DNA from 3 places in the Lawsonibacter sp. OA9 genome. Region 1 is predicted to be linked to each of the others. Evidence: predicted binding sites of a transcription regulator. Region 1 holds the regulator's gene; each other region holds the start of a gene.
The links. The regulator HrcA, encoded in region 1, represses chaperone genes, less so after heat shock. The targets are predictions, from matches to a motif close to TGTTAGCACTCNNNNNNNNNGAGTGCTAACA.
Positions count from the first base shown of each region.

Region 1 (10,266 bases):
TTCAGTGAAATCAGACCGTACCGGCACGGCTGGCGCGCCGGTACGGATGCGCTTACTCAAGGACTATATTATACTTTCTCCGGTTCAGGGTACTCCACACCAAAGGTGTCAACGGTAACCGACTTCATCCTCTGGTCCTGACGGGGCCGGTCATTCCAATCTGTCTTGCTGTTTACGATGGCGTCAGCCACCTCCATGCCCTCAAAGACCTTGCCAAAGGCGGCATAGCTGCCGTCCAGGTGGGGAGCCTTCTCGACCATAATGAAAAACTGACTGCCGGCGGAGTCGGGGGCCATGGCCCGAGCCATGGACAGCACACCCCGGTCGTGGGCCAAGTCGTTCTTTACACCGTTCTGGCTGAACTCGCCCTTGATGGAGTAGCCGGGACCGCCCATACCAGTGCCTTGGGGGCAGCCGCCCTGGATCATGAATCCGGGGATACAGCGGTGGAAGATCAGCCCGTTGTAAAAGCCCTTGCGGACCAGGCTGATGAAATTGTTGACGCTGTTGGGGGCCACCTCAGGATAGAGCTCCGCCTTCATGACGCCGCCGTCTTCCATTTCAATGGTGACAATGGGATTTTGTGCCATATCTGTCATCCTTTCTGATAGTACCGGTCACCGGTTCCTTGTCTTCATCGCCCGGTCTATTTCCCGCTTGGCGTCCCGCTTGGCGGAGGACTCCCGCTTGTCATAGAGCTTCTTGCCCTTGGCAAGCCCCAGCTCCAGTTTGACCCGTGGGCCCTTGAAATAGACGGACAGGGGGATGAGGGAGTAGCCGTCCTGCTGGATCCGGCCGGAGAGCCGCAGGATCTCCCGCCGGTGCATAAGCAGCCGGCGGGGCCGGCGGGGGTCCTTATTAAAAATGTTGCCCTTTTCATATGGACTGATGTGCATACCCAGGACAGACAGCTGCCCCTCCTTGATGATGCAGAAGGAATCCTTCAGATTCACATTGCCCAGCCGGATAGACTTGACCTCGGTGCCCGCCAGTTCAATGCCGGCCTCAAATTTCTCTTCCACAAAGTAGTCGTGGTAGGCCTTGCTGTTTTTGGCGACGACCTTGACCGCTTCGCCCACTGGGGACACCTCCTCTCCCTCAAGATCAGGGAACAACTATACCATAGGATAGCCCAAAAGGCAAGGAAAAAGTCAAGGATTGGGCCACAGTTTGGGCAGCTGGGAGTAAAAATTCCCCGATTCCTCCCACAGCAGCAGGAGAGAACCATGCCTTACAGACACCGTGGCCTCTGTGCCCAGAAACTCATTGCTGACCCCAATGGGGAAACTGCCCTCCATTTGATACTGGTCCAGTGGAAATTTGAGCCCAGTGAGGGTGACCCCTTCCGCTGTGCCGCTGTTGCAGAACACAGATAGATAGCCAGACATGGAGGCGGGGAAGGTGAGGGAACTGTTCCGGAGGGCGGTGGCCGCTGTTTTTTCGCCTGCCAGGAATCCGTGGGCCCCCTGGGTAGTCAGCCAGTCCAGCAGCTGGAGGTTGCCAAGGGTGTGCTCCAGCCGGCCACCCACGCCGCCCAGCAGAACGAATCGCCGGTAGCCCAGCTCCAGACCCTTACGAAGAGCGTAGACCATGTCAGTATCATCCTTCTCCGCTGGGAGCTGGATCACATTGGGATGGGAGGGGGTGCGACCCAGGGAATCAAAGTCGCCCACCACAAGGTCAGGCGTGACGCCGTAGGCCATCAGGGAGTCATAGCCACGGTCGGCGGCGATGACGTAGTCCCCCGGAGCGGGGTAGGGGCGCAGAGAGGGGGACAGGGACATGGCCCCCACCACATAACAGATGCGTTGGTTATTGGTCATGATAAAACCTTCTTTTTCAGAGAGCATAAGAGGCCCGGAAAAGACCGGGAGAACTCTTGAGCGATTTTTTCTCATTATACCACAAAGAGGTCTCCTTGTGGAGAGTATATTCCTGGAGAAGAAAAAATAAGTGTATCCAGGGAAGTTGTGCGGATAGGACCGATATAGAGAGAAAGTCCGGCAGCCCACTGGTCAGAGCCGGTCTGCGCCGCCTTGACTTTCCTCCAGGCAGACGGTAGAATGAAGGATACTTTGAACAGATACAGACTGGGGTGGATCAGGATGATACATTATTTGGATAATGCGGCCACCACGCCGGTGCGGCCGGAGGCTGTACAGGCGGCGGTAGAGGCGATGACCCAGGGCTGGGGCAACCCCTCGTCCCGGTATGAACTGGGGACCAAGGCGGCCGCCCGGATGAAGGAGTGGCGGGGAAATGTGGCTCAGGCCCTGGGCTGCCTGCCGGAGGAGCTGTTTTTTACCTCCTGTGGCACGGAGGGGGACAACTGGGCCATCCAGTCTGCCCTGGAGGTCAATCGCCGCCGAGGAAAGCACATTATCACCACCGCCATCGAGCACGCCGCTGTGCTGGAGCCCTGCCGGGAATTGGAGCGCCGGGGCTATGAGGTGACATATCTGGAGCCGGACCGCCAGGGTAACATCACTGCCGCCCAGGTGGAGGAGGCGATGCGGCCGGACACGGCGCTGGTCTCCATGATGCTGGTTAACAATGAACTAGGCGCCATCCTGCCTGTGGGGGAGGTTGCCCAAGTCATTCGGAGGACTGGCTGCCCGGCTCTGCTCCACTGTGACGCGGTGCAGGGATTTTTGAAAATACCTTTTTCCCCCAAAAAACTGGGTGTAGACCTGCTGACAGTCAGCGGACACAAGATCCACGCCCCTAAAGGGGTGGGGGCGCTCTATGTTCGAAAGGGGCTGAAGCTGCCTCCCCTGATCTGGGGCGGGGGGCAGGAGGAGGGCCTTCGGTCGGGTACTGAGGCCACAGCTCAGATCGCGGCGTTCGCCGCCGCCGCCCGGCTGGGGCGGCAGACTCTGGAGGAGGACATGGCCCATATGGCCCGGCTGAAGGAAGAAACCGTTCGGCGGCTGGCGGAGGAAGTGCCGAAGGCGAAGCTGCTGGCCCAGGGGGGCGCTCCCCACATCCTAGCCATCTCCCTGGTGGGTTATAAGAGCGAGGTGGTGGTCCGCTTCCTGAGCGACCGGGGGGTATATATCTCCTCCGGCTCCGCCTGCCACAAGGGGAAACCCAGCCACGTCTTTGCCGCCCTGAAACTGCCCAAGAGGGAACGGGACGGGGTGCTGCGGATCAGCTTTTCCTACGATACCAAGCAGGAGGACGTAGACGCCTTAATTGAGGGATTGAAAGGGGCATCGGAGAAGCTGTTCCCATCCCTGTCCTGAATGAGAAACAACGAAAAAGGAGCGTTTCCATGTTTGCCTATATGCGGAGAGGACCGAATTTTTATAAGGAGGTCGCTGCTCTGGCCGCGCCTATCATCCTCCAGGATATGATCACCAGCACCCTGAGCATGGCGGACACCTTTATGGTGGGGCTGCTGGGGGAGGAGCCGATGGCGGCGGTTACCCTAGCCAATATTCCACTGTTTGTAGTGCAGCTTTTTATTTTTGGAGTGCAGAGCGGCTCCACGGTCCTGTTGAGCCAATACTGGGGCAAACAGGACATGGAGTCTATCAATCGGATCTATGGGATGGCCCTGTGGCTGGTGATGGCAGTATCGTCTCTGTGCTCGGTGATTCTGCTGATCTGTCCGGTAGAATTTCTCAGCCTCTTTGGCAACGACCGGGCGGTGGTGGAGCTGGCCGCCCAATATGGCCGGCTGGCGGGGCTGTCCTATGTATTCAACGCCTTTTCAATGACTTATATTGCAGCCTTCCGCAGTATGGAGCATCCCCAACTGGGAATGTACATTCTGGCTACCTCTATGGCAGTGAATACCTTTTTGAACTGGGTATTTATTTTCGGAAATCTGGGAGCGCCCGCACTGGGAGTTCAAGGGGCGGCTCTGGCCACCCTCATCGCACGCGTTTTAGAGGTTGTCATCGTGGCCTGTCACATGGCTAGGAATCGGATCTTCCGGGTGCGGTGGAGACTGGTCCTGCGGCCAGGAAAGCGGCTGGCCCGTCAATTTCTGATGTGCAGTGGGCCAGTGGTGCTGAATGAAACCCTGTGGGGGCTAGGTACCTCTATGTATCCCACAGTCATGGGACATATGGCGGGCAGCACGGAGATACTGGCCGCCTATACACTAGCAGGAAATGTAGAGAAAATATGTAAGGTAGTTTCCATGGGACTTGCCTCTACCGCGGCGATTATCATTGGCCGGGAGATCGGTGCCGGACATAAGGACAGGGTATATGGAGTGGGACTCGCCCTGAACACCTTGGCCGCCGTAGGAGGCGCGGCGCTGGGATTGGCCCTGTGGCTGGTACTGGTTTTCCTGGCGCCTACCTATGTGTTCCCGCTGTTTAAGCTCTCGGCAGGAGCGGCGGCCGCGGCCACTATGATGATTACTCTCCAGGCGGTCATCATGCCGCTGAAGGATTTTAACAGCGTGAATATTGTGGGAGTCCTCCGGGGAGGGGGAGATGTGCGGGCCACTACGCTCATTGACATTCTCCCGCTCTGGCTGGTGGCAGTGCCTATGGCCGCTATATGTGGGCTGGTGTTGAAGACGGGGATCTTTTGGGTCTACCTATCCCTGGGGGTAGAGCAGTTTTGTAAGTGCGTCGGGGGAGTGTGGAGATTAAGGAGCGGCAAGTGGATTCGAGACTTGACCCGCTCTGGAGCACTGGAATAAGGAGGAACAGGACATGAAAGTTGCCGTATTAATGGAAAATACTGCCCAGGAGGGATGCGGTCTGGTGCCGGAGCACGGCCTGTCCCTGTATATCGAATATCGGGGGAAGAGGCTGCTGCTGGATGGGGGCGCCTCAGGACGGTTTGCCGACAACGCCCAGAAGCTTGGGGTGGACCTGGCGGATGTGGACCTGGGGGTGCTGTCCCACGGCCACTATGACCACGCCGACGGCCTGCGCCGGTTCTTCCAGCTCAACCAGAGAGCCAAGGTCTATGTCCGCCCCCAGGCCGGAGGGCCCTACTTCTCCATGACAGAGGAGGGACCCAAATTTATTGGTGTCCACCGGGATATCTGGGAGGGGGCCAGAGAGCGGCTTGTCCCAGTACCGGGACCTATGGAGCTGCTGGAGGGCGGGTGGCTGCTGCCCGACGGTCCAAAGGACCCGGCCTTTATGGGAAAGGCGTCTAACCTGGTCTGCAAGCGAGGGGAGGATGACTTTTTCCCGGACGATTTCAGCCACGAGCAGTCCCTGGTGCTGGAGGGGGAGCGGGGACTGGTGGTCTTCAACTCCTGCAGCCATGGGGGCATCGTCAACATCGTGCGGGGCGTGTTGGACCAGCTGCCCGGAAAGCGGGTGCACGCCGTGGTGGGCGGACTGCATATGTATGCCAAGGGGGGGACTGGCATGAACTGCTCGCCGGAGTATGTACAGTCGGTGGCTGACGCGCTGAAGGCCCTGGGGGTGGAGCGAATCCTGACCGGCCACTGCACCGGACAGCCAGCCCTGGAGCGGCTGACGGAATACTTCGGTCCCGGCTGTCAGGGACTGTATACCGGCCAGGTGTTTACCCTATAAAAAAGAAACATGACCGCCTGTCTATGGACAGACGGTCATGTTGTTTTCTCCTCTAAGGTGGAGAGATATTGGAGCAGAATCGTTTCCACCAGGTTGGAGAGCGAGCGGTTCTCCAGCTGGGCCTGGGCGCGGAGGCGTTCTACCATGTCCTCATGAAAACGAAAGCTGTAATTCTTTTTTTCGATTCCCATAAAATCACCTCATATCTAGTGTAATACATTAGAAACATTTGTCAAGAGCCGGAGCTCTTAGCAGCAAAAGATAGAAGATGCAAAAAATTGGCGGGATTCATTTGTTTACAACAAATTCATAAAGTGCCTATTGACAATTCTGCCCCCCGGTGGTACATTATCTTTAGCACTCAGGAGTATTGAGTGCTAACGAAATGATCAAAGCGCAAGCAGGCCGGCATGAGGATATAAGACGAAGGGTCCGCGGAGCGGAGCTGTCTTGAGCCGGAACGGCCGGAAGCGCATGCCGAGATAAAAGGAACAGGGGGGGGAAACATGGAGCTGACGGATAGAAAAAGACGGATTCTTCGGGCCATCATTGAAACCTATATCGCCACCGCCGAGCCTGTGGGGTCGAAAATGGTAGCGGAGCGGGCCGGACTGGATGTGTCCAGTGCCACCATCCGGAACGAGATGGCTGATTTGACTGATATGGGCCTTTTGGAGCAGCCCCATACCTCCGCCGGACGGGTACCCTCCGCCGCGGGCTACCGGCTGTATGTCAATGAGTTGATGGGTCATCAGCAGCTGACCATGCAGGAGACTCAGCGTATCAACGAGGCGCTGAACCTGAAGATGGAGGAGCTGGATCGAGTGATCGACCGGGCGGGAAAGGTCCTATCCCAGTTCAGCGACTATCCTGTATTTACCATGGCCGCCCCCGCGGAGCGGATCACCGTCAAACGCTATGACCTGCTGAAAGTGGAAGAAAACGCCTTTATTGCCGTGGTCATGACGGACAACTCCATCGTTAAAAATAAACTCATCCATATCCCTGAGGAGGTTTCTGACACCCAGCTCCAACTGCTCTCCGCGGTTCTGAACAGTTCCTTCGTGGGACTGACCCAGGAGGAGATGGAACAGACCTTGGACAAGATGGAGACCCGCACCGCTCCAGGCGCCTTTGAGCTGATTGCCCTGGTGGTGGACTTCGCGGTGGAGATCCTGTCGGAACAGAGCAGCCAAAAGGTCCGAACTACCGGAATCACTCACTTGCTGGAACACCCGGAATACCGAAGCCTGGACAAGGCTAAACCTCTGATGAACTATCTGGCCGAGGAGAAGGATGTGGCCCGGCTGCCTGTGACAATGACCGGCGGCCAGAACATGAACATCCTGATCGGGCCGGAAAATGTCAGTGACGCGCTGAAGGACACCAGTGTGGTCATGGCCAGCTACGACATTGGAGAAAATATGAAGGGCGTCATCGGAGTGGTTGGACCCACCCGGATGGACTACGCCAAGGTCACCGCCCGCCTGTCCTATTTTGCCGACAGCCTGACCCGGATGTTCGGCAAGGGAGAGTTACCCCCGGCAGAGAAAACAGATACACAGGAGCCATAAGCAGGAAAGGAGCGCCGCATCGTGAGCGATAAAAATAAAAAGAAGCAGGCCCAGCCTGAGCAGTGTCAGGAGGATATTCGGAAGGAAGAGGCTGTGGAGCCTGAGGAAGAGGCTGTTCGCACGGAACAGGAGGAGAAAGGGGGGGCCCAGGAGGCCGGCGAGGCCGCCCAGGAGGACCAGAAATCAGGGGAGGCACCCAAGGAGGAGCCCTCCGGAGAGGGGACCGCACCCCTCGACGACCGCTTTCTCCGCCTGGCCGCGGAGTACGACAACTACCGAAAGCGGACCGCCAAGGAGAAGGAGTCCATCTGGAACGACGCCAAGGCGGATACCGCCGCCGCGTTTCTTCCCGTCTATGATAACCTGGAGCGGGCCTTGAAGCAGGACACCGCCGACGAAGCCTACAAAAAAGGGGTGGAGATGACGATGAACCAGCTGAAGGAGATCCTTTCCAAGCTGGGCATCACTGAGATTCCTGCCCTGGGCCAGCCCTTTGATCCGAATCTCCATAACGCCGTTATGCACGTGGAGGATGAGAGCTTGGGCGAGAACGTAGTGGCCGCCGTGTTCCAGGCCGGCTTCCAGTGCGGCGAGAAGGTCATCCGCTTCGCCATGGTGCAGGTGGCCAATTAGGGGAACGGAACCGAGGTGCGCGGCTTATTTTCAAAAGCCGATGGGATTAAAGGAGGAAAACAGTGAAAAGAAATCAGCCCTGCAAGCAGTGCTGTAAAGCGAAAACCTGTGATGCTGTATCCTATACCCTGCTGCTCGCTGGGGGCCTGCTGGCCTGGTGCGCCGCGCTCTACGCCATCGGGCCGCTGTTCCTATTTTAACTTTGTAAACATGAATGTCATATATTTAGGAGGAATGAATTATGTCTAAGATCATCGGTATCGATTTAGGTACGACCAACAGCTGTGTAGCGGTCATGGAGGGCGGCGACGCTGTCGTCATCCCCAACGCCGAAGGCAACCGCACCACCCCCTCTGTGGTGGCTTTTTCCAAGGACGGCGAGCGTATGGTGGGTCAGGTGGCCAAGCGCCAGGCCATCACGAACCCCGACCGGACCGTCATCTCCATCAAGCGTGAGATGGGCTCCGACTACAAGGTGAACATCGATGGCAAGAAGTATACCCCCCAGGAGATCAGCGCCATGATCCTGCAGAAGCTGAAGGCGGACGCCGAGGCCTATCTGGGCACAACAGTCACCGAGGCCGTCATCACAGTCCCCGCCTACTTCACCGATGCCCAGCGCCAGGCCACTAAGGATGCTGGTAAGATCGCCGGCCTGGACGTGAAGCGGATTATCAACGAGCCCACCGCCGCTGCTCTGGCCTACGGCGTAGACAAGGAGACCGCCCAGAAGGTCATGGTGTATGACCTGGGCGGTGGCACCTTCGACGTATCCATCCTGGATATCGACGACGGCGTCATCGAGGTGCTGGCTACCGCTGGTAACAACCGCTTGGGCGGCGACGACTTCGACAAGTGCGTCATGGACTGGATGGCCGCGGAGTTTAAGAAAACTGAGGGTGTGGACCTGACCGGCGACAAGGTGGCCATGCAGCGCTTGAAGGAGGCTGCTGAGAAGGCCAAGATCGAGCTGTCCGGTGTCACTTCTACCAGCATCAACCTGCCCTATATCACCGCTGATGCCACCGGCCCCAAGCACTTGGACCTGACCCTGACTCGGGCCAAGTTCGACCAACTGACCGCCCACCTGGTGGAAGCCACCAGCGGCCCTGTGAAGCAGGCTCTGTCTGACGCCGGACTGAGCGGAAGCGATTTGTCTAAGGTCCTGATGGTGGGCGGCTCCAGCCGTATTCCCGCGGTTCAGGAGATGGTAAAGAAGCTGACTGGCAAGGAGGGCTTCAAGGGCATTAACCCCGACGAGTGCGTGGCCTTGGGCGCCGCTCTCCAGGGCGGTGTGTTTACCGGCGACGTGAAGGACCTGCTGCTGCTGGACGTCACCCCCCTGTCCCTGGGCATTGAGACCATGGGTGGCGTGATGACCAAGCTCATCGAGCGTAACACCACTATCCCCGTAAAGAAGAGCCAGACCTTCACTACCGCCGCTGATAACCAGACCTCCGTAGAGGTCCACGTTCTCCAGGGCGAGCGTGAGATGGCCCAGTACAACAAGACCTTGGGCCGCTTCCACCTGGACGGCATCGCTCCCGCACGCCGGGGTGTGCCTCAGATCGAGGTTACCTTTGATATCGACGCCAACGGCATCGTGAACGTGTCCGCCAAGGATATGGGTACCGGCAAGGAGCAGCATATTACCATTACCTCCTCCACCAATATGTCGAAGGACGACATTGATAAGGCAGTCAAGGAGGCTGAACAGTTCGCCGCCGAAGACGCCAAGCGGAAGGAAGAGGTGGACATCCGCAACAACGGGGACCAGATGGTTTATCAGACAGAAAAGACCCTGGAGGAGATGGGCGATAAGATCCCCGCTGGAGATAAGGGCAAGGTGGAGAGCGCGCTGAACCACCTGAAGGAAGTCTTGAAGGGAAATGACACCCAGGCCATCAAGGAGGCCACCGAGGCTCTGACGAAGGAGTTTTACGCAGTTAGCGAAAAGCTGTATGGCCAGGCGCAGGCCGGCCAGCCCGGCCCCGGCCCCGATATGGGCGGCGCCCAGGGCGGCAGCGCCGCCGGCCCTGATGTGGTCGATGCGGACTATGAGGTCGTGGACGACGATCAGAAGTAATAGAAATCTATGGTCCGCGCGGGCGGGGCGTCGCCCCGCCTGCGCGCCGTTGTGCCTGTTCAAAAGAGTGAAGGGTAAAGAGTGGAGAGTGAAGATATGGTCATTCACTCCGGGCATATACGCCGCAGACCTTATCTCCGCTCTTCACGTTCCACTCTGAACTCTGAAACAGAGGTGATATCATGCCAGAACAGAAACGAGATTATTACGAGGTCTTGGGCGTGTCCAAAGGGGCCTCGGACGAAGAATTGAAAAAAGCGTACCGTAAGCTGGCCAAGCAGTACCACCCCGACATGAATCCGGGGGACAAAGGGGCAGAGGCTAAATTCAAAGAGGTCAACGAGGCGTATGAGGTCCTGTCCGACAAGGAGAAGCGGGCGAAGTATGACCAGTTCGGCCATGCGGGGGTAGACCCCAATTTCGGGGGTGGCGGCGGCTTCGGCGGCTTCGATAT
Region 1 is NZ_JAKNTI010000022.1:2,366,597-2,376,862, reverse strand. Features, by position in the region: gene MCG44_RS12755 (peptidylprolyl isomerase) at 69-590, opposite strand; gene smpB (SsrA-binding protein SmpB) at 618-1,079, opposite strand; gene MCG44_RS12745 (thiamine diphosphokinase) at 1,152-1,823, opposite strand; gene MCG44_RS12740 (cysteine desulfurase family protein) at 2,106-3,245, shown strand; gene MCG44_RS12735 (MATE family efflux transporter) at 3,275-4,663, shown strand; gene MCG44_RS12730 (MBL fold metallo-hydrolase) at 4,677-5,519, shown strand; gene MCG44_RS12725 (hypothetical protein) at 5,555-5,710, opposite strand; gene hrcA (heat-inducible transcriptional repressor HrcA) at 6,026-7,093, shown strand; gene grpE (nucleotide exchange factor GrpE) at 7,115-7,726, shown strand; gene MCG44_RS12710 (hypothetical protein) at 7,789-7,926, shown strand; gene dnaK (molecular chaperone DnaK) at 7,968-9,812, shown strand; gene dnaJ (molecular chaperone DnaJ) at 9,995-10,266, shown strand, end outside.

Region 2 (10,266 bases), 1.6 Mb from region 1:
ATCGACTTCAATTCCCGCTGGGAGGAAGTGCCGAATAGTTTGGTAAACAGGCTCATATGGATAAACACCTCTCGGTTCTGTGTATGATATGCTCTGAGAATTGATTTACAATCCTAATTAGTATATCACACTCCGCACGGATAAAAAAGAGCAAATTGTAAACTTTGGCAGTGATTCTGGACAAAAACGAAGATAGTGCGGATCTGCTTTTTGTGCGTGAGGCCTGGGTGCCTTGAAAGCGGAAGAAGGAGAAAAGAAATTTTGGGGCTTTACAACGGGAAAAATTTTGATATAATAAGAAAGCCACATAAGTGATGTATCATAAAGCTTGGCAGGCTATAGTTCCAGAAGGGGCCTGCTATCAATTGTACAGATAGTGAAGACCAGATTTGAGTATGGGCCTGTAGCGCAGTTGGGAGCGCACTACATTCGCATTGTAGGGGTCGTCGGTTCGAATCCGATCAGGTCCACCATTTTTAAGAAAAATCACCGCCAAATCGGCGGTGATTTTTCGTTTGAACACAATTTTACCACAGACAGGGAAGAATCTGCCCCCTTGCACCCAGCGCTCTCCAGGATGATCTGGAGCCTCTTTCGCGCATAGCCCGGATCGATGGGCTGCTCCGGCTTGCTCCGGGATGGGAACATCAGGTCAGAGAAGATCCCCTTCTTGTACTTCAGTAGTAATTCCACGTTTTCAAGAAGATGGCCGGAGGATAAAAATTCCGATATATAAGTTGTCACATAGCGTCTATTTCTGCCATAATTATCGAGAGGAGAGATTTTTGTGGCGAAAAGAGTCAGACGCTATATTTCTGAACTCCTGCAAGCATATCAGGAAATCACAGGAAAAACTTATACTGAAATAGCATTAGATTTTGACATATCACTGTCCAATCTTTATCTGTATCGCACGGAACAAGGTAATCCAACCGCAGATACCATTGATAAAATTGTAGACGGGATAGAGAAAGACTGCCCGGAAGTGATTAAAAAAGTTCCGTACCCACCAGAGGAAGACATTGCAGAGGAGGAAGGTCATGGAGATCTATGAACTGCTATACCGTCTTGGTGTCACCGCCAACTATACAGGCTTCTTCTATACTGCCTATGCAGTACAGTTGTGCGCGGAACATCCGGACCGTCTGATGCTGGTAACAAAATGGGTATATCCGGATGTAGCAAAGAGGTATCGGACAAATTGGAAAGCTGTAGAAAGAAACATCCGCACAGCAGGCAACGTCATATGGGAGGAAGGCCGGTCCCATCTGGAACAATTAGCAGGCAGAATATTGGAACACAAGCCTTGCAATGCGCAGTTACTGGCGATCTTATCCTACAGTCTGCTCTTACCACGCGCCACTCGTCTGACGGCTCGTAGACTGGATGAAGCGGTAGCTCTCTCCAGAGAAGATCATGATATGGGAGTAGTGGATGAGTCGGCCAATGAGCGAGACGATGAGCCGGTTGTCCCCAAAGACTGTGTTCCACTGGATGAACTCAAGGTGAAGTGATGAGGAGGCTCATCCTCTCGCAGCAGTCAGAGACCACCTGGGAAAGCAGCCCGGCGGCATCCCTGCGCGGAGGGACAAAGCCCAATCTCGCCAATGGCATACAGACCAGTTTTTCTTAACGTACTGAGGAACGCATTGAGCGTTCCTTTACTGTTTCTCTCCAAAAAGGTTCGCCAGAGAATCGGCAGTGAAGAAATAGATCTTCCGGCCTGTTACAAATTATGAAAGCGATGGCGGTGGCGAAGTGAGTTTTCCCAATCCATACAACCTGTTCCGGAATAACGGGACTGCGGCGCAACTGGACAAGGTTCCCACGGAGATCGCACCGGATTTCCAGGGCAGAGTTTTCTCTGATAATGGAATGGATATCGACAACCGCTGCGAACAGCCGTTGCAGTTGTCCCGGGCCATCTTTGAATAGTGCGGAACGGGCAGGCAGAGAGTGGCCGGAAACGGAGGGGGGCATCCGGCAATCGGCTGGCCCCCTGTGCCGTCATATATCTTAACATTCCAGATTAAGGTTTGATTGTCCATTTCATATGTCCTTTTTGGAAAAAAGGACGAAAAGCGGATTCTGCCAGAGGAAAGCCTTGTGTTCTTTTTCATAATCTAAAAACCCTCTGCCCATTTTCAAATGGGCAGAGGGTTTTTAGATATTGTATTGAGAGGTACAAGAGAAAAATGGAAGTTTAAGAAGCGCGCGAATCACTGAATCGCAATCCGGTTGTGCTGGGGGAGCTCCTTTGTTTCCTTCTTGGGCAACGTCAGCTTCAGGATACCGTCTTCATACTTAGCGGACACCTCCTCAGGCTCCACATCACCAACGTAGAAGCTGCGGCTGCATGCGCCGGTATAACGCTCCTGACGAATATAAGTGCCTTTTTTGTCCTTTTCCTCCTTGTCAAGTCCCTTTGCGGCACGGATGGACAGATAGCCGTCTCGAAGTTCCACAGTCATTTCCTCTTTCTGGAAGCCAGGCAGATCGATGTCCAACTCATAGGAATTCTCTGTTTCCCGTACGTCGGTCTTCATCAGATTCTTAACGTGCTTGCCATACAGAGGGTCGTGACCAGTCCACATCGGAGCGGTGGGAAATCCATCCCCCCAAAAGTCATCAAACAGACGCTCGGCCAAATACTTGTTGTTAGACATAATTCATTCCTCCATTCAAATAACGAATACTTTGCTCGGCCCTTGGAGAGAGCTGGAGGAACTTTTTGGGAGGGGATCATGTGCCCCCTCTCTCAAGGTTCAAGCCCATTATAATCCCAACTTTAGCACTGTCAAGAGGTGAGTGCTAAAATTCATAAAAGAAATACAATTCGTTCATATAATATTCGAGAATGGAGGGACCGGAGGGGGATGGACAGATCTGCTTCCGCATATGGCCGGAGAAAAATATTTAAATTGGGAATTGCTGGGCAAGGGCCTAGGGCAGACTCGGAAAAAGTTGGAAGACAGTGGCTGGCGACTTTTGCGAAAACACCCCCTTTTTTGATATGGCTCGCTCTGCATAGACAGCAGGCGGTACCCAGCATGCGCCACAGCATTCCAAAGGGTATCATCATTCAGGGTCTCCTCGACGATGACATCTGTCAGGCCTTTCCGATGGTTTTTGATGGGGCAGGCCTTACAGTTGGCCTCATTAATATGGGCCTCATACATAGAGCGGGCCATACTTCGATTCCCAGTATGATTTTTACCATAAAATCCTCTCCTATTTGTTTGTATTTCAAAAAATGCGTAAGAGATTTAGCAACAAATTAGAAAGAACTAACTTCTGCTCAAAACAGAAACGCTCTATGAGCGGAGGAGGATGCATGGCTAATATGGTCATTTTTCAGCGGTCGTCAACAGTTCTGGGGAGAAGTAAATTTTTCAGAAAAGGGGATTGACAGATCAGATATACTATGTTATTCTTTAGAAGAAGTTAGTATAAACTAACCACGAAACGGGCGGACCTTATTTTTTTAAACGGAGGTTAGTTATATCTAACTTCGGAGAACAAACCATTGTCTGAATGCCTCAAGTAAAGGAGCGAGCATAAGTATGAACAAATTAGCAATCGTCTATTGGAGCGGCACCGGGAACACAGAGGTCATGGCCAACTGTATTGCGGAAGGGGCAAAAGAGGCCGGAGCTGAGGTGACGCTGATGGGGCCGGCCGATTTTTCCACCGCCCGTCTCTCTGAGTTCAACGTAGTGGCCTTTGGCTGTCCCGCTATGGGGGCTGAGGTGTTGGAGGAGATGGAATTTGATCCCATGTTCTCTGGGATAGAAAGCTTCCTGAACGGTAAGAGAATTGCCCTGTTTGGATCTTATGGTTGGGGTGATGGACAGTGGATGCGGGATTGGTGCAAGCGGTGTGACGAGCATGGCGCCAATCTCTACGACGAAAATGGATTGATTGCCAACGAGACTCCTGATGCAAGTGCCCAGGAGAAGTGCCGGGAGCTGGGCAGAAAGCTGGCTGCCTGGTAGGACTGGACCCCGCTGTTCTGCTTATTTAGATCCCTCCCCGCTTTCCCTTACAGATTCCTCCGAGCGGATATCTGACCCGTTCGGGGGAAAACTACTATCGAGTTGCCTGTGAAAGGAGACGCCCCATGGATCGGACGTTTGAAGCAATGCTAGTTAGACAGTGCGCCCCTACTCTGGCGGGCCTGAAGCCGGGCAGCCTGTTCTGTATTACGGCGGAGGACTTAGAGAACGTGCGGAAGAAGGTGCGGTTTTGGGACCAGCGCCTGGAGGCCCTCGGCCTGTCTGTCCGTGTACTGCTGGAGCGGAGAGAGGCCGGCTCCGCCTTGGTGTATGTGTACCGCGGCAGCCAGCTAGAGCAGTCCCTAGGAGCGACGGATCGCCGCGGTTTTCTGGTGGGGATGGGGTACAGGGGGAGCGGGACAGAGCAAATGTTGGACCAGCTGGCGGAGCGCCTGTCGGCCCAATCGGATTTTCCCCATGAGATTGGTGTATTTCTAGGTTATCCCCTCAGGGATGTGGTAGGCTTCATCGAAAACCGGGGACAAAATTTTACTTGCTGTGGATTCTGGAAATCATACAGCGATCCCAATACAATCCAACGGTGTTTCGCCTGCTACCGACAGTGTGTGAACATCTATGTCAGGATGTATGAGCGAGGGATTCCAATTGAAAAAATGGTAATCGCCGCGTAAAAAGAGCGCCCCTGCGAGGTATTAACCTTGTGGGGGCGCGGTTTTCAATTTCTATAATTCACATCCTGGCGCTCCCCCAGAGGGAACTGTCGAATGGCCCCGGCGCCGCGAGGTAGTCGGACGGCGGAGATGCGTCGGTTTTGCGCGGGGGAAAAATAGTAGATGCCGCTTTCGGCGCACATGACTGAGATACAGAGGGTCTGTTGATACTCCTCGGCATCCGGGGACGTCCTGGACAGTCCCTCTGGAATGTTCACCGGGGAAAAGGCGCGGAACATCCGGGATACTCCGTCCAATTCGTCTATTCCTTCTACGGCAAACTCCTTCATAAACGCCATACGGACAAATCGGGAGGGGGAGGTATAGTCCCCAGGCAGGCCAAAACCACCTCCTAGCCGCTCTCCGAAGGCGCGAATCTCATGCCCTGCGATGGAATGAGGCGGTTTTGGTAGGTTGGTGGTCCCCACATAGGTCCGCAGATTGGTCCTGTGCCAGAGATAGTCAGGGCTGTTGGTCAATACTCCAATAGTATGGCGGTGGAGCTTCAGCCCGCCGGCGTCGGGCTCCAGGACAGCAGCCTCACCGCTTCGATCACTGAAGATATAGTGGGCCGGCAGAGGGCTGCCCAGAGAGAGATCGTCTACCAGTGCGACGGTGGGTAAGAGAGCGGCGACTTCCTCCACCCCAGAACAGAGGCCAAAGAGATATGCCAGCAGACGGCCTGGATGTACCGCCATCTGGTCCGGCCTGGGCTTTGGTGGGTAAATGGCGTACTCCGGGTAGTGGAGCAGCGCGCCCATTAGTCCGGCCTCATTGACGCCGTCTACAAGGATGGGTTCCCCATATCCCAGCACCGCCATGCCCGTATAGCCATAGTGTGCCGTGACCTCCCGCCCGGCTGGCTGAAGCCCAGGCAGACAGGGTGACCCTTTGGGGACACAGATAACCCGGTTGGCCCTCAGATCCCCAAGCTGGTCATATGTCCGGCCTAAAAGGTGGCGGCCATCTTTTGTTTTCCAGGAAAAGCTGCTGCATCCAAAGTTCATATCCCATTCTCCCAGAGCGGTTGAAATTCTGCGACAGGTGATAGTATGCCGGTTTCTCCCTGAAAAATTCCTGTTTATCGTAGGTGTGGGAGAGGGTGCCCCGCATCTGCGTTACCAGGTAGATTTGACATAAAAGGAGTAGGATGCAGTACCTCCATATCCGCTCTCTGGCGCCCAGGCGGCATGGACCTCGTAGATATAGCCGCCTGGCTGCAGCTCGATCTCATTCCCGCGGAGGACCACGGGCTGGCCGACGGCGTCCGGGCTGCCCAGATCCGCCTCGCTCCAGCAGCGCACGTTTAAGATTTCGTCCGGAGCTTCCGCAAAGCGCAGAACAGCGGTCTGCTCTCCAGTGTCCAGGGGAGACAGCAGCTCCCCGCAGTCCAGAGGATGGGGACTGTCTGAGAGGATGTTCTCAAAGCTATCCCCGTCGCCTTTCCTCTGCCATTGATAGCTGCCCAGCAGAGCGCCGAGGGATGCGTCGCCGCTGACGACGGCCAGTGCGGGTGGGTCTTCTAAAATCACGGGAGCAGCTGGGTCGTTTAGCAGCTTATTTGCAAAGCGGTTGAGGGCCTCGCATGGCTCGTGTTTGGTCCGGTACCCCACGCCGTCGATCACAAGGAAGGGACTGAAGGCCATGACGCTGGTCTGGCTGCCATCAGCCATGGTGAGAGAGAAGGTGACGGCCTGTCCACAGTAATCCTGGTAGGAATCGTCCCTCTGGTAAATTACGGTATCCTTCAGATATTCCACCAGCTGGCCGGGTTCGGGAATAAGAAGCGTTTTGTCCGGCGGGGAGAGACGGACGGTGACGCAGGCGAGATCCGCCGAGTCTAGGTGAGCAAAGGGTCTGTTTACGGCGGATGACATCCATAGGAACAGGCCGCAGCCTGCCAGTGCGGCGCAGGCGGCGAAAAGAAAATAGCGATGTTTTTTCATAGGGAGCTCCTCCTTGCGGTTTCGTTTCTATCCATCAAGACGGAAATGGTCCGAAGAAGTTGCGCTCCCGAAAAAAATATAGGCTGAAAATAGGACGAAAAAATTCTCCTGATTGTCTCCGCTTGGAGAGGGGAGGATTGTTAACTCAGAAAGCCTAGAGCAAAGGAACCACACGCAACGGCGGCCAAGAAGCTTCTTGGCCGCCGCCTTTTCCTGTGTGGATATGGAGAAAGAAACGTAGACTGCTGTCCGCTAAAACAGGGAGAGCTGCTCCGCGGGGGGAGCGGGACGGGCGGTCAGCCTTTCCCGCCGGACCGTTGTCGGAAGGTTTGCCAGGAAGAGGGAGGGCTCTCCGGCGGTGGTAAGGATCAGCTCCTCCTTGGCGCGGGTCATGCCCACATAGAACAGCCGGCGCTCCTCCTCCAGATCGGCTGGCCTGCCCTTGGTCTCCAGCGGCAGGGAGCCGGCCTTGAGACCAGCCAGCAGGACGGCCGGAAACTCCAGCCCCTTGGAGGCGTGGAGTGTCATAAGCCGGACAGCTCCGGACTGCCAGCCTTTGCCGGATGCCCGGCACAGGTCCCCCTCCTGGCCCAGGATCAGGGCGTTCCACAGGCTGTCCAGGGTAGGGTGGAACACAGCCGCCCCTTTCAGCCGTACCAGCTCCGGGGAGGAGCCCCGCTGCTCGATCCAGTGCTCCACCAGCCGCCAAGGCTTTTCTTTTTGAACCTGCGGGAGCCAGGAGAGGGCCTGATCCAGCCATGCCTCCAGGTGGCCGTAACCACGGAAGGCATCCCGCAGGACCGGCTCTTCCAGAGAGGACAGAGGCCGGCACACCGCCAGGGCCTTCTGGACCAGGTCAGTGGGGCACTGGAACACCAGGCGAAGGGCGGACTCTAGCGCAGGCCCGTCCCAGGGAACCTGGACAGAGCGGAAAAAGGCCAGGGTTCCCCGGACAAGGTCGGAGTCCCAGAAATCCTCCCGCCCGCTGACGACGCAGGGGATGTCGTCATGGCGGAGACAGCTCTCAATCAGCTCCAGCTGCCGGTGGGTGCGGCAGAGGACGGCGATATCGGAGAAGGCGCGGGCCTCCTGTGACGCGCCTAGGCGCTGGGCCTCCAGCATATCCACCCCTCCGGTCATCCGTCCAATCTCCTTGGCGATCAACACCCCCTCGGCAAAGTCGTCCGGGGCGGTGATAAGCCGCACAGGAGGACCGGGCGGGCAGTTGGGGGAGAGCGTCCTGGAGTCGCCCTTCCCGGCTTGGATCACAGGGAGGGCGGCCTGGAGCACCTGGGGCGTGGAGCGGTAATTCTCCACCAGGCAAATCTGGCGCAAGTGGGGCAGATCTTCTGCCAGCCGCTGAAAACAGCGGCCACTGGCCCCCCGGAATCCGTAGATGGACTGGTCGGGGTCTCCGATGACAAACAGGCTCCGGCTGCCCTGGGACCACTGCCGGGCAAGGGCGTACTGGGTATCGTTGATGTCCTGAAACTCATCGATCAGAAGATAGCGGAAGTTTTTACGCCCGGCGGTGTCCACCTTCAGTCCCTCCGCCAGCAGGTCATCAAAATCCAGAACGCCCAGCGCCTCCAAATAGGAGCGGTAGGCCCGATAGGCCTCCTCATCCAGCCCGGCCTCCTCCAGAGAAAACCCGTTTTTGACCTGAGACACCCCCTGGAGCAGCTCCTTGGGGGAACCTTTCCGGCCCAGGGACTGGAGAACCTGACTGGCCGCTGTCAGCCCCTCTCCCCGGCTGATTAGGCGGACCTGGCCCAGCAGCTTCAGGCAGATAGCGTGGAAAGTTCCGATGGTCATGGGGGAAACAGCCCGCTTGCCGCCCAGACGCCGCTCCAACCGCTGGCGCATCTCGGCGGCGGCCTGGTTTGTGAAGGTGACAGCGGTGATCTCCTGGGGGCGGACCCCCAGCTCCTCCACCAGATAGGCGACACGGGCGACCAATGTTTTGGTCTTTCCTGTACCTGGCCCCGCCACCACGGCCACCACGGGCTCTGGGGCGGTGACAGCAGCCAGCTGCTCTGGGTTCAATTCCTCCCCGCGAGGAGGGGCGTCAGCCGCTTTGATGGTGGCGGCGGGGGAGGGGAGGACCTGGGATTTGTGGGAGAAGTCTCCCTTTTCCTCAGGGGCAAAAAGAGAAAACTGACCGCTGAATCGCTGGATCTCACCGGGAGTCAGAAGGGAGATGACCCCATACTCCCCGTCAAAGCCCGGACGGCGGTCTACCTCGCCCAGCCGCAGGCGGCGGATGCCCTCGGCCACACAGGGGCCGGCCAGCTGGCTGATGTCTGGAATGGGGGCTTGGCGCAGGATATAGAACTCTGGGCCCAGGCCGTGGAGCAGGCTCTCGTACCGCTCCATGGTCCCCTTTGCCGTGGGGGAGGAGCCAGTGGAGGCGGCGATAACCTCTGGTAGAGGAGCCAGACTTTCGAAGGGCTTGGCCCTCTGTGGCTGAAAGCCAGCGGGCCGGTCGGCCAGGGCCTCCACCCGGTGCTCCACGCCGATGGTCAGCTTTCTGCCGCAGACTGGGCACAGGCCGCCTCTGGCCAGCGTTTCCGCCGGAGTGAGGCAGACGCCGCAGTTCCGGTGGCCGTCCAGGTGGTACTTGCCCTCCTCGGGGAAGAACTCCACAGTGCCCAGAAAGTCCTGGCCTGTTCGAATGGAGTGGATCAGGCCGGAGTAAGAGATGTCTCCATCCAGCAGGTTGGCCTCCCGTCCCAGCTTGGCAGGGGAGTGGGCGTCGGAGTTGGAAACCAGGGTGAGGCCGTCCAGATCGGACACCCGCCAGTTCATAGGCGGATCGGAGGACAGGCCGGTCTCCACGGCATGGATGTGGGAGCGAAGAGGACCAAAGCACTCCTCCACGGAATCAAAGCCGGAGAAGGCCCCAAACATGGCAAAGTGAGGGGTCCAGATATGAGCTGGAATGAACTCCGCCTCCGGGCAGGTGTCCAGGGCCAGCTCCAGCAGATCCCGGCTGTCCAGCCCGAGGATGGGCCGGCCGTCGGAGCGGATGTTCCCGATGGCCTCCAGCTTGGTGGACAGCAGGTCCGCCGCCTCCAGAGAGGGGAGAAGGATAAGGTTATGGACCTTCCGGGTCTTTCCATCCCGCTTATAGATGGAGCTGATCTCACCAGTGACGACGAATCGGGGCGGGGGGGAGGATAGACCATCCGGCAGGGCGAAGGACTCCCGTAGGGTGTAAGTCCCATCCCCCAGGGGGAGCAGCTGCTCCTTCAGCTCGGCCCGCCAGGCCGGATGAGTGAAATCCCCGGTGCCCAGCAGTTGGATGCCCTTCCGCCGGGCCCACCAGTCCAGGTGAGGGGCGTCGCAGTCCCTGCTGGTGGCGCGGGAAAACCGGGAGTGGATATGAAGGTCGGCAATGTACAAAATATATCTCCTCTTTCAACAGGATTCGACTTCTATTATAACTTTTTTTCAGGGAAGCGCAACACAGGCGGAGAAAGATTCCGATGCCGATATGGATTGCCTGTTAAAACCAGTTGTGCGGATTTAAGATTGCGAAAAAGAAGGCGCGAAATGTATGTTTGAAGTTTCCTTGTCGGCAAGAGAAAAATA
Region 2 is NZ_JAKNTI010000022.1:721,802-732,067, forward strand. Features, by position in the region: gene secA (preprotein translocase subunit SecA) at 1-56, opposite strand, end outside; tRNA gene MCG44_RS04505 (tRNA-Ala) at 398-473, shown strand; gene MCG44_RS04510 (hypothetical protein) at 487-693, opposite strand; gene MCG44_RS04515 (hypothetical protein) at 788-1,054, shown strand; partial or broken gene MCG44_RS15095 (sporulation initiation factor Spo0A C-terminal domain-containing protein) at 1,041-1,280, shown strand; gene MCG44_RS15100 (ATP-binding protein) at 1,350-1,496, opposite strand; gene MCG44_RS04525 (hypothetical protein) at 1,759-1,935, shown strand; gene MCG44_RS04530 (Hsp20/alpha crystallin family protein) at 2,220-2,666, opposite strand; gene MCG44_RS04535 (flavodoxin) at 3,564-3,995, shown strand; gene MCG44_RS04540 (DUF3793 family protein) at 4,121-4,687, shown strand; gene MCG44_RS04545 (linear amide C-N hydrolase) at 4,732-5,733, opposite strand; gene MCG44_RS04550 (hypothetical protein) at 5,845-6,672, opposite strand; gene MCG44_RS04555 (UvrD-helicase domain-containing protein) at 6,925-10,077, opposite strand.
Region 2: the regulator HrcA is predicted to act here: its motif matches at 2,787-2,817, upstream of MCG44_RS04530 (Hsp20/alpha crystallin family protein).

Region 3 (10,266 bases), 1.7 Mb from region 1:
CAACGGGTGGCCATCGCCCGGGCGCTGGCTCTCAAGCCGGATATTCTCTGCTTTGACGAGCCTACCTCTGCCTTGGACCCGGAGCTCACCGGCGAGGTGTTGAAGGTTATCCGCTCCCTGGCGGAGCAAAAGACCACCATGATCATCGTCACCCATGAGATGGCCTTTGCTCGGGATGTGGCTGACCAGGTCATCTTTATGGATGGGGGCGTCATCGTGGAACAGGGACCTGCCCGCCAAGTCATTGAGCACCCTGCGCAGGAGAGGACCCGCCAGTTTCTTGCCCGATACGCGGAGAGCTGAATGGAAAAATAGAAGAGGGGCACAGCCGCGGCTGTGCCCCTCCTCTGTTTTTGGGGATAAATATGGGGGAAATTCCTATCTTTGGAGCTGTTAGGGGCAAATCGACCTGATGAAATGAGGAATCGAAAACTCAAAGCACAGTCAACTGGCCATCCCTGACATCAACAGACAGATGGGCACCAGGCTCCACCTGATCGGCTATGATCTTTCGACCGATGAGGGTCTCCACTGTGTGCTGGAGATAGCGGCGCAGGGGGCGAGCCCCGTAGATGGGGTCATAAGCCGCGTCAATGATATGGGACTTAGCGTCGGCAGTCAGCTCCACGGTGAGCTGCTGATCCGCCAGGCGGCGGTTCAGATCGGCCACCAGAAGGTCAATAATATGGGTGACGTTATCCTTTGTCAGCGGCTTGTAGAACACAATTTCATCCAAACGGTTGAGGAACTCCGGGCGGAAGGACCGCTTGAGCAGCTCGCTCACTTGGTTCCGGGCCTCCTGACTAATCTCACCGTCTGAGCCGATGCCGTCCAGCAGGAACTGGCTGCCCAGATTGGAGGTCAAGATGATGATGGTGTTCTTAAAGTCCACCGTTCTTCCTTGACTGTCCGTAATACGACCGTCATCCAATACCTGAAGTAATATATTGAATACGTCAGGGTGAGCCTTCTCCACCTCATCAAAAAGGATGACGGAGTAGGGCTTTCTCCTCACCGCCTCCGTGAGCTGGCCGCCCTCCTCATAGCCCACATATCCCGGAGGGGCGCCGATGAGCCGGGACACGGAGAATTTCTCCATATATTCGCTCATGTCGATGCGCACCAGGTTCTTTTCGCTGTCGAACAGGGCTTCGGCCAGAGTTTTGGCCAGCTCGGTCTTACCTACGCCGGTAGGGCCCAGGAACAGGAAGGAGCCGATGGGCTTGCTGGGGTCGGCGATCCCGGCCCGGCTGCGCAGGATAGCCTCGGATACCAACCTTACTGCCTCGTCCTGTCCTACCACCCGCTGGTGGAGGATATCCTCCAGGTGGAGCAGCTTGTCCCGCTCCCCCTCCATCAGCCGGGCCACCGGGATGCCGGTCCAGCGTTCAATGATGCGGGCGATTTCCTCCTCGGTGACCTTGTCCCGCAGGAGAGAGCGGGCCTTGCCCTCGTTGGCGATGCTCTCCTCCGCCTCCAGGGCTTTCTTCAGCTCCGGAATGCGGCCATATTGCAGCTCGGCGGCTTTCTCCAGGTCGTACTCCCGCTGGGCTTTCTCCAGGGCGGCGTTGGCCGCCTCCAGCTCCTCCCGCAGCTTCTGTACCTTGCCGATGGCCCCCTTCTCGTTGTCCCACTGGGCTTTCTTGGCCTTGAACTCTTCCCGCATATCGGACAGTTCCCTCTGAATCTCAGCCAGATGCTCCTGGGACAGCTTGTCGGTCTCCTTCTTCAGGGCGGCCTCCTCAATCTCGTGCTGGATGATCTTCCGCTGGATGACGTCCAGTTCAGTGGGCATGGAGTCCATCTCGGTGCGGATCATGGCACAGGCCTCGTCCACCAGGTCGATGGCCTTGTCCGGCAGGAAGCGGTCGGTGATATAGCGGTTGGACAGGGTCGCGGCGGCAATGATAGCCCCGTCCGTGATCTTGACGCCGTGGTACACCTCGTACCGCTCCTTGAGTCCCCGGAGAATGGCGATAGCGTCCTCTACTGTGGGTTCGTTGACCATCACGGGCTGGAACCGACGTTCCAGGGCGGCGTCTTTCTCGATATACTGCCGGTACTCGTTGAGAGTGGTGGCGCCGATGCAGTGGAGCTCGCCACGGGCCAGCATGGGTTTGAGCAGGTTGCCTGCATCCATACTGCCCTCAGTCTTGCCAGCGCCCACAATAGTGTGCAGCTCATCAATGAAAAGGATGATGCGGCCCTCGGACTTTTTGACCTCGTTGAGGACGGCCTTCAGCCGCTCCTCGAACTCCCCCCGGTACTTGGCCCCGGCCACAAGGGAGCCCATGTCCAGGGAGAAGATCGTCTTGTCCTTCAGGGAACCGGGCACATCTCCCTTGACAATCCGTTGAGCCAGACCTTCAGCGATGGCGGTCTTGCCCACGCCGGGCTCGCCAATGAGCACAGGGTTGTTCTTGCTCTTACGGGAAAGGATGCGGATGACATTCCGGATTTCATCGTCCCGGCCGATGACCGGGTCCAGCTTGTTCTGGCGGGCCCGCTCCACCAAGTCGGTGCCGTATTTCTTCAGGGCGTTATAGGTATCCTCCGGGTTGTCCGAGGTCACCCGTTGGTTGCCGCGGACGCTGGCCAGAGCCTGCATCACCTTCTCCCTGTCCACATGGTAGGTGCGGAATAACTCCTTTAAGGCACTGTCAGGCTGTGCCAGCAGACCGAGGAAGATGTGTTCCACTGAGATGTACTCGTCCTTCATGGCCTGGGCCTCTTGCTCCGCGCCGCGGAGGGCCCTGTCCACATCCTGGGACACATAGACCTTGTCCGCTTCCCGGCCGGACCCGGACACTTTAGGCAGTTTCTGGACCTCCCCCTTCACTGCCGCCTCAAAGCTGGGAACAGTCATGCCCATAGCGGCGAGCAGCTGGGGAATGAACCCCTCGTTGTCACTGACCAGGGCCAGCAACAGGTGGGGCTGCTCGATCTGCTGATTGCCGTATTCCTGGGAGATGTCCCTGGCCCCCTGGATGGCGGCCAGGGATTTTTGAGTAAATCGATCCATATTCATGAAAAGAAACCTCCTTTAACTTTGGTTTCAAGATTGTCATAAATTAGCACTTGACTGAATTGTTTGCTAAAACAAAAATACACCAACCTGAGATATTTTGCAAGAAAAAATTTGACGCTCGCTGGCTGGCGTATACACCGGCACCCCCAAAAAAGGGCAGGCTCTGAAGCCTGCCCTTCCTTCTGGTCACTGAATGGCGATCCTTCTGCTTTGAGGCTGTATCTCAGCCATCTTAGGCAGAATCAACGTCAACACTCCGTTCTCATAGGAGGCTCGGATAGCGTCCTCCTGAATGCCAGAGGCATCAAAGGAGCGGACAAAAGAGCCGACCCGGCGCTCCCGACACAGGTATTGGCCCTGGTCGTCCCGCTTCTCCTGCTTTTCCTCGTGCTGGGCAGAGATGGTCAGGATGCCTTCCTTCAGCTCCAAATGGATATCCTCCTTTTGGAAGCCAGGCAGTTCAGCTTCCAAAAGGAAGTGGTCACCCTCATCCCGGATATCGGTCCGAAAGGCGGTGGGCTGGCGGTTTGCGGGAGGGAAGAAGCTGCGCTCCAGGTCATCAAAAATCGTGTCTAGACCGCCGTGATAGCGGCCAAAGGGGATCATACTGTACATCATAAGAAACTCCTTTCTGAGGTGGGGGTCCGATCTCAGCGGCCCTTCCTGCCTCACTTAACTTTGGTCCTAGTATATCGTCCAAATGTGAACAGTTCTTGCACACTTTGTGTATAAATTGTAAATATTAGCACTCTTATTATTTGAGTGCTAATATTGGAGTGTTGTACCAACCAAAAAAGTGTGCTACAATATTTATATTCTTTCCCAGAGGAAAAAATTTATCAATGACCGGGAGGATGAATCATGAAAGTATTGATCTTAGGGCCGAAGGCACGCTATGAGGCCTATATGCCGGAGTTTGTTGCACAGCTGCCCTTTGAAACGGCCTACTGTTCTCTGGACCAGTCCCCACAACAGGCGGCGCGGGAAAACGCTGATGCCCAGATCCTGTTCACCGACCCCATCGTGGACGTGACGGGAGAACTGATGGACCTGATGCCCGGTCTGAAGCTGATCCAATCGGAGGGGGTGGCCTACAACCGGATTGATCTGGAGGCGGCCAGGGCCAGGAACATTTTTGTGTGCAACAATAAAGGCTGCAACGCCGCCTCAGTGGCGGAGCATACGGTGATGCTCATGCTCATGGCTCTACGTCACGGTATTACTGGCCACAACGCCCTTCGGGCAGGCCGTCAACGCGAGATGAAGGAGGCGGTCATGGCCTCCAACTCTCCGGAGCTGGGTCTATCCACTGTGGGCTTGGTAGGGCTGGGGGACATCGGTACCGCCACAGCCAGGCTGCTGGCTCCCTTCGGCTGCAAGATGTACTACTACACCGCCCACCGCCGTCCACCCCAGGTAGAGGAAGAGCTGAACGTGGAATATCTCCCACTGGAGGAGCTGGTGTCCCAGTGCGACATTGTATCTCTCCATTGTGCAGTCACCCCGGAGACCACTCATATGGTGGACAAGGCTCTGCTAGACAAGTTCAAGCCGGGAGCCATTTTAGTGAACACCTCTCGTGGCCTGTTGGTGGACAGCCTGGCCGTCCGGCAGGCCCTCATCGACGGCCGACTGGGTGCCATCGCTATGGATGTCTTTGAACCGGAGCCCACTCCCGCTGACCACCCCCTGGTGGACCTCCCTCCAGAGGTCGCGGACCGGGCCATCTACTCGCCCCATCTGGGCGGCAATACCGGCGGCTCCTTCCACCGGGCCCACACCAATATGTGGACCTCGGCCCAGCTGGTGCTGGAGGGGAAGCGGCCCAATTTTATCGTCAATGGGCTGTGAGAAAAAAGAAAAGAGGACCCGGTACACCACTGTACCGGGTCCTTTTTTGTTGAGAGGGAAAGCTTAACTGTGGGCATGAGCCAGCTTGGGAGCCACTTCAGGCTGGGGCGCTCTGGGCGCGGGGGACTCCTGATGAGTCAGGCCCTTGGCGTTGGCCAGCATCAGCTTGATGCGGTTCTCCTGGTTGATCTTGGTGGCGCCTGGGTCGTAGTCGATGGCCACCACGTTGGAGTAGGGGTACTCGTCCTTCAGCTTGCGGATCATACCCTTGCCCACGATGTGGTTGGGCAGGCAGCCAAAGGGCTGGGTACACACGATATTGTTGGTGCCGGAGTGGATGAGCTCCAGCATCTCGGCGGTGAGGAGCCAGCCCTCGCCCATCTTGTTGCCGTCGCCCAGATAGCCATGGACCAGGGAGTGGAGCTCCTGGAAGGTGCCGGGGGCACGGAAGCGGCCGGACTTCTTCAGAGCGGCGATCATATCCTTCTGACAGCCCTCGATATAGGACATGAAGGCCCGGCAGGCGGCCTTCTTGATCCACTTCCCGCCGTACAGATCCACATCGGCCACCCGGTTGTAAATCTTGAAAATAATGAAATCGGTCAGGCCGGGGACTACGGGCTCCACGCCTTCGGAGAGCAGGAACTGCTCCAAATTGTTGTTGCCCAGGGGGGCGAACTTCACATAGATTTCCCCAACCACGCCCACACGAATCTTGGGTTCACCCTGGACAGGGATGGAGGCGAAGTCGGCGCAGATCTGGTCAAAGAGAGCCCGCATCTGCCCTCGGCTCATGCCCTTCCCACTCTGGAAGCCGTCTACCAGCTTCTGAGACCAGTGGGCGATCATGGCGTCGGTCTTTCCCTGCTCTACTTCATAAGGGCGGACCTGATTGGCCACGTTGACGATGATGTCTCCATACATCATGGCAAAGACCGCCTTGCGAATGAAGGGGAGGGTCAAGGAAAAGCCGGGGTTCTTCTCCAGGCCGGACAGATTGACGGAAACCACAGGAATATAGCCCATGTCCGCTTTCTCCAGAGCCTTGCGCAGCAGGTGGATATAGTTGCTGGCCCGGCAGCCGCCGCCAGTCTGGGTGATGAGCAGGCCCACCTTGTGGGGGTCATAGCCGCCGTGCTTCACCGCGTCGATGAGCTGGCCGATGACCAGCAGAGCGGGATAGCAGGTGTCGTTATGGACATATTTCAGGCCTTCATCCACAATGCCCCGGTGGTTGGTGGTGAGCATATCCACCTTGTAGCCCTCACACTCCAGCAGCTTCTGCATCATGCCGAAGTGGACGGGGAGCATCTGGGGCATCAGGAGGGTATACTCCTCCTTCATCTCCTTGGTGAACAGCAGACGGCCAGTTTCGTCATAAACTAATTTTGCCATAAAAAAGTCCCTTTCTGAAAAGAGTGGAGAGCGGGGATTCAGTGTCCGGCTCCGCCGGGTGATTCAAAACCTGTTCGCCTTCAACGAACACAATATCTCCAAGCTTTACACCTAGAAATACTCAACTCTGTTTTCTGGCTTCAATGGCGGCCATCAGGCTCCGAATGCGGATCTTGACGGCGCCCAGGTTGCTGATGTCGTCGATCTTCAACTGGGTGTACAGCTTGCCGCCGTCCTCCAGGATGGAGCGCATCTCGTCGCCGGTGATAGCGTCGATGCCGCAGCCAAAGGATACCAGCTGGATGAGCTCCATATCCGGCTGGGTGCACACATACCGGGCGGCGTTATACATCCTGGCGTGATAGGTCCACTGGTTGAGAACATGGCGGGGAGCCTTATCCTCCAGATAGGCCACCGCATCCTCGGTGACCAGAACAAAGCCGTAGGAGGTGATAAGATCGTTGATACCGTGGTTGATCTCCGGGTCCATATGGTAGGGGCGGCCAGCCACCACAAGGATGGGGCGTCCCTCTGCCCGCGCCTGGGCGATATACTCCCGGCCGCGGGCCCTTAGATCCTCCTTATAGGCATCGTAGGCCGCATAGGCGGCTTTGACGGCGGCCACAGTCTCCCGCTTAGGGATTTGAAACTCGTTGAAAAACCACTCGCTGGCTTTGCGCTCGAAATCCTTGGGGCGGTGAAGGCCAAAGTAGGGGTAGAGGAACCGGGTCTTTTTCAGGTCGGGTACGTTGGCGGCCAGCAGTTCGGGGTAGTAAGCTACCACCGGGCAGTTGTAGTTGTTGTCGCTGACACCCTCGTCAAAGTTATAGGGCATACAGGGGTAGAAGATGGCGTCCACGCCCTCCTCCACCAGCGCCTCCACATGGCCGTGGAGCAGCTTGGCGGGGTAACACACGGTGTCAGAGGGGATTGTGCGTTGGCCCTTGAGATAGAGCTTGCGGCTGGACTGGGGGGAGAGGACCACCCGGAAATTGAGTCGTGTGAACAACTCGAACCAGAAGGGGAGGTTCTCATACATATTCAGTCCGAAGGGAATACCGATTCTCCCTCTGGAGCCATCTCCCTGCCCCGTTCCATGGAGGGAGCGGAGGTGGTCGTATTTGTAGCGCATCAGGTCGGGCAGATGGCTGGGCTCCTCCCCCAGAGGACGGGAGCACCGGTTGCCGGAGACGAAGCGCCGCCCCCCGTCAAAGGAGTTGACGGTGAGGGAGCAGTGATTGGTGCACAGGCCGCAGGTAGCGGGTCTGGCGGTGTGGGAGAAACGGTCCAGAGCCTCTCGCCCCAGCAGCTGGCTCTTGTCCAGGTGCAGGTCACGGGCAGCCAAAGCGGCGCCGAAGGCGCCCATGATGCCCGAAATCACAGGACGGGTCACATTCCGGCCAAGCTCCTGCTCAAAGGCCCGGAGCACCGCGTCATTGAGGAAGGTGCCTCCCTGGACCACAATGTGTTGTCCCAGATCGTCGGCGGAGGCGGCCCGGATAACCTTATATATGGCGTTTTTCACGATGGAGGTGGACAGACCGGCGGAGATATCTTCCACGCTGGCCCCGTCCTTCTGGGCCTGCTTGACGCTGGAGTTCATGAACACAGTGCACCGGGAGCCCAGATTTACCGGATGTTGGGAGAAGAGTCCCAGCTTGGAGAAATCCGCTATGTTGTAGCCCAGAGCCTTGGCAAAGGTCTCAATGAAGGAGCCACAGCCGGAGGAGCAGGCCTCGTTGAGCATGATGGAGTCCACGGCGCCGTTGCGGATCTTAAAGCACTTCATATCCTGACCGCCGATGTCGATGATGAAATCCACGGAGGGCTCAAAGTGGGCGGCGGCCTTGTAGTGGGCCATAGTCTCCACCAGACCGAGGTCGCAGGAGAAGGCGTTTTTGATCAGGTCCTCGCCATAGCCGGTGACGGCGGCGCCGCGGATCACGATACGGTCACCGCACATGGCGTAGATGGTCCGCAGCTGTTCCAGCACTATGGCCACGGGGTTACCCAGATTGGAGTGGTAATAGGTATACAGCAGGCCGCCGTCGGCGGTGATGAGGGCCAGCTTGGTGGTGGTGGAGCCAGCGTCGATGCCCAGCCAAGCCGGACCGGAGTAGGTATGGATATCCACCTCTGGGGGGCGGCTGGCGTTGTGCCGGGCACTGAATTGGTCGTACTCCTCCTGACTGGAGAACAGGGGAGGCATGGTGTCCACCAGGGTGGTGGCCTCGGCGCTGTCGGCCAGCTTTTTCAGCACCTCCTCAAAGGGGACAGGCTGATAGTCGGTAGCGCACAGAGCCGCGCCCATGGCCGCGAAACAGTCGCCGTCCTCGGGAAAGATGGCGTGCTCACCGTCTAGGGCCAAAGTCTCCACAAAACGCTGGCGCAGGCCCATGAGGAAGTGGAGAGGCCCACCCAGAAACACGATCTTGCCCTTCAGCTCCCGGCCCTGGGTCAGGCCGGCCACCGTCTGGTCCACCACTGCCTGGAAAATGGAAGCGGCCACGTCCTCCTTCCGCCCGCCCTGATTCAGGATGGGCTGGATATCGCTCTTGGCAAATACACCGCAGCGGGAGGCGATGGGGTAGATCTTCTCATGCTTTAGGGACAGAGTATCTAGCTCGTTCACCGTGACGTTCATCAGGGTGGCCATCTGATCGATGAAGGCGCCGGTACCACCGGCGCAGGAGCCGTTCATCCGCTCCTCCAGGGAGCCGCCGAAGAAAATGATCTTGGCGTCCTCCCCTCCCAGTTCGATGACCGCGTCCGTGTCGGGGATGTATGTATTCACCGCGGCGGCAGTGGCATATACCTCCTGTACGAAGTCGATGCCCGCGGCGTTGGCTACGCCCAGTCCGGCAGAGCCGGTGATGGTGACCTTGACACGCTGGCCGGACAGCATATCGGAGATGGAGTTCAATGTTTCCAGTGCCCGCTCACGGGTCTTGGAGAAGTGCCGCTCATAGGAGCGGAACAGCAGTTTATTTTGTTCATCCAGCACCACTACCTTGACGGTGGTGGAGCCGATATCGATTCCTACGCGCAGACTCATGATTTTGAAACACCTACAATAGACTGGATATCTTTCTATTTCTTCAGTATTATGATAGCGATTTTGGGGAGCAAAAACAACGGAATTAACGATTTCTTAACAGGACAGAGAGGAGGAAAGACAGGAACTTAACATCCTGTTTTTCGTGATTTTAGACATATTTAAGATAAAAATTTGTCAAGAATGTAAAAGAGTCCCGCCGGATATCCTCCGGCGGGACTCTGCAAAAGTTATTTGTGGATGAAGCGGGAAGTCATCTTTCCGGTTCTGGCTTAATTACCTGGGGATCTCCGCGCTCCAGCCTGACCCCGCCGGTACCCGAGTCTGTACACCTCCAGGTGCCGTCCTCCTGCCGTTCCAGGCAGTATTCCAGGGTGTACAGCCAATGTCCATCTGGTCCTGGATCAAGGCCGGCGCCCGACTGCCAATATATGTTGTTCGCTTCCACCGGATCCACGGCCAGAGTGATGGCGGCGCACAGTCCGCTGGCCGCCTGCTGATAGACCCGGGCCTCATACAGGGCGGCGTAGGTTACGGCCGATGGGTGGCTGGACCCAAAGGAGGAATAGTATTGGGCCAGAGCCCGTCCATAGGCCTCGGCCGCCTTCTGGGGATCGGTCACTGAGGCGGGGACCACCGGGTCCAGCAAGTCCCGGAGGTTGCTTACCACCACGTCACGAACATAGTCCTGAGTGACCAGTTCCTCATAGCCTTGGCTGCCTACCACTAGGGGGAACTCCCATAGGATGATCTGACTGCGCTCCATATGCCCGATCCCCTCCACCGTCAGCAGATGGGGCACATGGCCGTAAGGATGAAACAGACCGTCGCCGTCGGCGTAATTCCCTCCAGCCCAGCCCGCTTCCTCCAAATTCCCGGTGGTCAAGCCGTAGTCGAAGGCGTACAGCTTCACGGTCCCCTCTTTCAGCAGGTCGGG
Region 3 is NZ_JAKNTI010000022.1:634,517-644,782, forward strand. Features, by position in the region: gene MCG44_RS04120 (amino acid ABC transporter ATP-binding protein) at 1-303, shown strand, start outside; gene clpB (ATP-dependent chaperone ClpB) at 434-3,028, opposite strand; gene MCG44_RS04130 (Hsp20/alpha crystallin family protein) at 3,215-3,643, opposite strand; gene MCG44_RS04135 (2-hydroxyacid dehydrogenase) at 3,890-4,879, shown strand; gene MCG44_RS04140 (2-hydroxyacyl-CoA dehydratase) at 4,943-6,274, opposite strand; gene MCG44_RS04145 (acyl-CoA dehydratase activase-related protein) at 6,396-9,329, opposite strand; gene MCG44_RS04150 (M56 family metallopeptidase) at 9,583-10,266, opposite strand, start outside.
Region 3: the regulator HrcA is predicted to act here: its motif matches at 3,070-3,100, upstream of clpB (ATP-dependent chaperone ClpB).